2 regions of the Mesorhizobium sp. M0870 genome follow, and region 2 is predicted to be linked to the other one. Evidence: predicted binding sites of a transcription regulator. Region 2 holds the regulator's gene; the other holds the start of a gene.
The links. The regulator HrcA, encoded in region 2, represses chaperone genes, less so after heat shock. The targets are predictions, from matches to a motif close to GTTAGCACTCNCNNNNNGNGAGTGCTAAC.
Positions count from the first base shown of each region.

Region 1: a site for HrcA is predicted at 1,375-1,403, ahead of groES (co-chaperone GroES). Genes of this name have one in related genera too.

Region 1 is NZ_JAMYOI010000037.1:54,295-56,758, reverse strand. It holds gene groL (chaperonin GroEL) at 1-962, opposite strand, end outside; gene groES (co-chaperone GroES) at 1,026-1,322, opposite strand; gene bioZ (3-oxopimeloyl-[acyl-carrier-protein] synthase BioZ) at 1,753-2,464, opposite strand, start outside.
Region 2 is NZ_JAMYOI010000009.1:211,813-214,276, reverse strand. It holds gene NKH97_RS13910 (PQQ-dependent sugar dehydrogenase) at 1-480, opposite strand, end outside; gene NKH97_RS13905 (hypothetical protein) at 579-776, opposite strand; gene hrcA (heat-inducible transcriptional repressor HrcA) at 801-1,883, opposite strand; gene rph (ribonuclease PH) at 2,082-2,464, shown strand, end outside.

The DNA.
Region 1 (2,464 bases), on a different contig from region 2:
TTGGCGCGGCCGAGCATGTTGAGGCCGACGTTCTCGAGCTTGATGCCGAGGTCTTCGGAGATGACCTGGCCACCGGTGAGGATGGCGATGTCTTCCAGCATGGCCTTGCGGCGATCACCGAAGCCCGGCGCCTTGACGGCGGCGATCTTCAGGCCGCCACGCAGCTTGTTGACGACCAGCGTGGCCAGGGCCTCGCCTTCGACGTCTTCCGAGATGATGAGCAGCGGCTTCGAGGTCTGCACGACGGCTTCGAGAACCGGCAGCATCGCCTGCAGGTTGGACAGCTTCTTCTCGTGCAGGAGGATGTAGACGTCCTCGAGCTCGGCAACCATCTTGTCGGCGTTGGTGACGAAGTAGGGCGAGAGATAGCCGCGGTCGAACTGCATGCCTTCGACGACCTCGAGTTCAGTCTCGGCGGTCTTGGCTTCCTCAACCGTGATGACGCCTTCGTTGCCGACCTTCTGCATCGCTTCGGCGATCATCTTGCCGACCGACTCGTCGCCATTGCCGGCGATCGTGCCGACCTGGGCAACTTCCTCGGAGGTCTTGATCTTCTTGGCAGCCTTGCCGAGCGCCGCGACGACTTCGGTCACGGCCAGATCGATGCCGCGCTTCAGGTCCATCGGGTTCATGCCGGCGGCAACGGCCTTGTTGCCTTCCTGGACGATCGACTGCGCCAGAACGGTCGCGGTTGTGGTGCCGTCACCGGCGATGTCGTTGGTCTTCGAAGCAACTTCGCGGATCATCTGCGCGCCCATGTTTTCGAACTTGTCGGAAAGTTCGATTTCCTTGGCGACGGTGACCCCGTCCTTGGTGATGCGCGGTGCGCCGAACGACTTGTCGATGACGACGTTGCGGCCCTTGGGGCCGAGGGTGACCTTCACCGCGTCGGCGAGGATGTTGATGCCGTGAAGCATGCGCTCACGGGCATCGCGGGAGAATTTTACGTCTTTGGCAGCCATTTTTTTACTCCTGGGCATCTCGCCCGAAATTCAGATTTGATGGTGCGAAGGAAAGGCCTGATATCAGCCGATGATGCCCATAATGTCGGATTCCTTCATGATCAGAAGGTCTTCGCCATTGAGCTTGACTTCGGTACCCGACCACTTGCCGAACAGGATGCGGTCGCCGGCCTTGACGTCCAGCGGGACCAGCTTGCCAGCTTCGTCACGAGCGCCGGAGCCGACGGCGATGATCTCGCCTTCCTGCGGCTTTTCCTTCGCCGTATCCGGGATGATGATCCCGCCGGCGGTCTTGGATTCGGATTCGACCCGGCGAACGACCACGCGGTCATGCAGCGGCCGGAAATTCGACTTTGCCATTTTTGGATGTCCTTGGTGCGGATGTTGAACGGTTCTCCGTTGCCGGAGCGTGCTTAGCACTCAGCGGAAGCGAGTGCTAACGCGGCAATGAGATAAGCCGCATGCTCCTGCTAGTCAAGACGAAAGAGCAAAGAGCAAAGAGAAAAGAGCAGACAGCAAAGAGAAGAGAGCAAAGAGCGTGTAAGCATCGAGCCTTTTATGTGAACAATGTCGGGTATCAGACATATATGGGGCGGCTCACCCTTTGTATTTGAGCTTTATTCAGATGGCACGAATGATGCAACAGGTGATGCATTTGATCTCATCCAGAGGCTCGCACGGGGTCGTGCTGCGTCAGCTCGGTCATGTCGAGCTTCAGAAGGCCATTTTGGCATTGGTTCTGTTGCCCTATTCCCATTCATGACCAGTCCTGCGCGCGTGAGCCGGCCGGCTAGATTCCAACCACGAGAGCGCCGCCGCTGAGACCCGCACCCGCCGCCGACAGAAGGATTTTCTCTCCAGGCTGGAATGGCTCCGTCTGGTTGGCGAGCGAGAGCGACAGCGGGATCGTCGCGGCCGAAGAGTTGCCGTATTCGGCAATCGTCTTGACAATTGCTTGGTCCGCGATGCCGAGGTTCCTCCCGACCGCGTCGAAAATCCGAGTATTGGCCTGATGGGGCACGAACCGGCCGAGATCGTGTGGCCGCACTCCGGCAGCGGCTAGCGCGCTTATTGAGCAATTGGTCATCATCTCGACGGCCTTTGCGAACACTTCGCGGCCGTCCGTCATCCTCATTCGGGTTTGCGCGAGATCGAGGTCACCGTGGAACGGCTTGTTGCTTCCTCCTGCGGGAATCTGGATCAGCCCGTATCGCGAGCCGTCCGAAGCCACCGAGGCACCGAGAATGCCCCGATCAGCATCATCGCACTGACCGATCACCAGGGCGCCGGCGGCATCGGCAAACAGGACCGAGCTTGCGCGCTCGGCTGGATTGATGCGGCGGCTGAGGATATTGGCGGCGATAACAAGGCTCGCTTTGCCGTGCAGGCGGGTAAATCCGTCCGCAAACATCAGCGCATAGATGAAGCCGGCGCAGGCGCCTGTCAGATCCACCGCGCCTGCGCTGCCAAGGCCAAGCTTGTGTGCGACCAGCGGCGCGCTC
Region 2 (2,464 bases):
GGCGACATAGATCCATTGCGGGTCAGCGCCCGGCGGATAGAAGGCAATGCCATAGGGCCGTTTGAGATTGCCGGCAAAGATGCCGTCCTGCACAGGGCTCGCGCTGCCTTCCGCCAGGCGATAGATGCGGACCTGATTGGCTTTGCTGTCGGCGACGAACAGGTCGCCGTTCGGCGCGACGCGCACGACGCGTGGATTGTCGATGCCCGATGCAACCAGCTCGGCCGAGAATCCCGGCGGCAGTTGCAGCTTCGCGTCTGCCGGCATGTCCGCAACGCCGGCGCTGTTCGAGGTCGATCTGTTGGCATCGGGCTTAGGCAGATCATCCGGTCTGATCAGCCGACGTGTGCCCGGCTTGTCCGCTCGCCAGTCGCCGAAGGCGGCCGCACCTTTCAGCACCGGCTCGTCCGCCTGCTGCGCGAACGAAGCGGTCGAGAGAAACAGTGCGGCGAAAAGTGCGGGGCCGGCAAAACGCATCATTCGGTCCTCCAATGTTTGGGCGTGAGAACAGGAACGAGCGGTCTCGTCGATCGTTCCACGGCACACGATGAGGTGGAGGAAGCTTCCGGTTTCCCGGCTCAGGTCCCGGCGGCGTAAAAATCGTCGTCGAGGCGTTTTTCCAACTCGACGAGGTCAGCCGGCAGCGGCAATCCCATGGCGCGCATTTCCTGCAGTTTTTCACGCAACTGCTCCTGGATCTCGTGCTGGTCTTCCGGCTGGTTGACCATCTCTTCCAGCAGCAGGCTGATCCGGGCCTTGAATTCTTCGAGCGCCATCATCGTCTCCTCGGTTGGATCAGCTCAGCGCAGCATGCGGGAAATCAGCTGCGCCGTATAGTCGACCATTGGGACGATGCGCGCGTAGTTCAGCCGGGTCGGGCCGATGACGCCGAGCGCGCCCACGACGCGGGCATCCTTGTCGCGATAGGGCGCGACAACCAGCGACGAGCCTGACAGCGAAAACAGCTTGTTTTCCGAGCCGATGAAGATGCGCACGCCCGATCCCTCTTCGGCGAGGTCAAGCAGCTGGATAAGCCCGTCCTGCGTCTCCATGTCCTCGAACAGATGGCGCAGCAGTTCGATGTCGGCCTGGGCGGTGACGTTTTCGAGCAGATTGGCGCGCCCGCGCACGATGAGCCGTGCCGGCAGGCCACTGTCGGCGCCGGCCCACACCGCCAGCCCCTTCTCGACCAGGTCCTGCGACAGCGTGTCGAGCGCGGCCCTGGTCTCTTCCTTGATGCGGGCGATCTCGATCCGCGCCTCGGCAAGCGTTCGGCCGCGTATATGGGCGTTGAGGAAATTTGAGGCCTCGTGCAGTTGCGAGACGGTGATGCCGGCAGGCAGCTCGACGACGCGGTTCTCGACGTCGCCATTCTGCGACACCAGCACCGCCAGCGCCTTGGTCGGTTCGAGCTGGATGAATTCGATGTGCTTCAGCGCCACCTCGTTCTTGGCGGCCAGAACCAGGCCGGCGCCGCGCGACATGCCCGACAGCATCTGGCTGGCCTCGGTCAGCATGTGCTCCAGCGTCGCGCCCGAGCCGGACGCCCGAACCTGTGCCTCGATGGCGCGGCGCTCCTCGTCGGAAAGGTCGCCAAGCTCCATGAAGGCATCGACAAAGAAACGCAGGCCGGCCTGCGTCGGCAACCGGCCGGCCGAGATGTGCGGCGCGTAGATCAGGCCGAGATGCTCGAGATCGCTCATCACGTTGCGGATGGTCGCCGGCGACAGCGAGGACGGCAGGATACGCGACAGGCTGCGCGAGCCCACCGGTTCACCGTCCCTGAGGTAGGAATCGACAATGCGCCGGAAGATGTCGCGGGAACGCATATCGAGCGACTGAAGCGCGGGCGACTGCGAAGCGGGATCGACTGCCTTGGTCATACGGCCAAAAACCTCCGGCCCAACGATATAGACTTACACTGCACCCGCGCAACCCGGTGTCTTTGTGAGATCACCCGGTGTCTGTGTGAGATCACCCGGTGTCTGCGTCAGATCGTCAGGCCATTTTCCTTTGCGCCACGCGTCCCATGCGGTTACAAGCCGGCCAAGATTCCGAAAAATGACAAGAAAGCAGCCTGAATGCGCCCTTCCAAACGCCAATTCGACGAAATGCGTGCCATCTCCTTCGAGCGCGGCGTCTCCAAGCATGCCGAAGGCTCGTGCCTGGTGAAGTTCGGCGACACGCATGTCCTGTGCACGGCCAGCCTTGAGGAAAAAGTGCCTGGCTGGATGCGCAATTCCGGCAAGGGCTGGGTGACGGCCGAATACGGCATGCTGCCGCGCTCGACCGGCGAGCGCATGCGCCGCGAGGCTTCGGCCGGCAAGCAGGGCGGCCGCACGCTGGAAATCCAGCGGCTGATCGGCCGCTCCCTGCGCGCCGTGGTCGATTTGCAGGCGCTGGGCGAGCAGCAGATCACCGTCGACTGCGACGTCATCCAGGCCGATGGCGGCACCCGCACCGC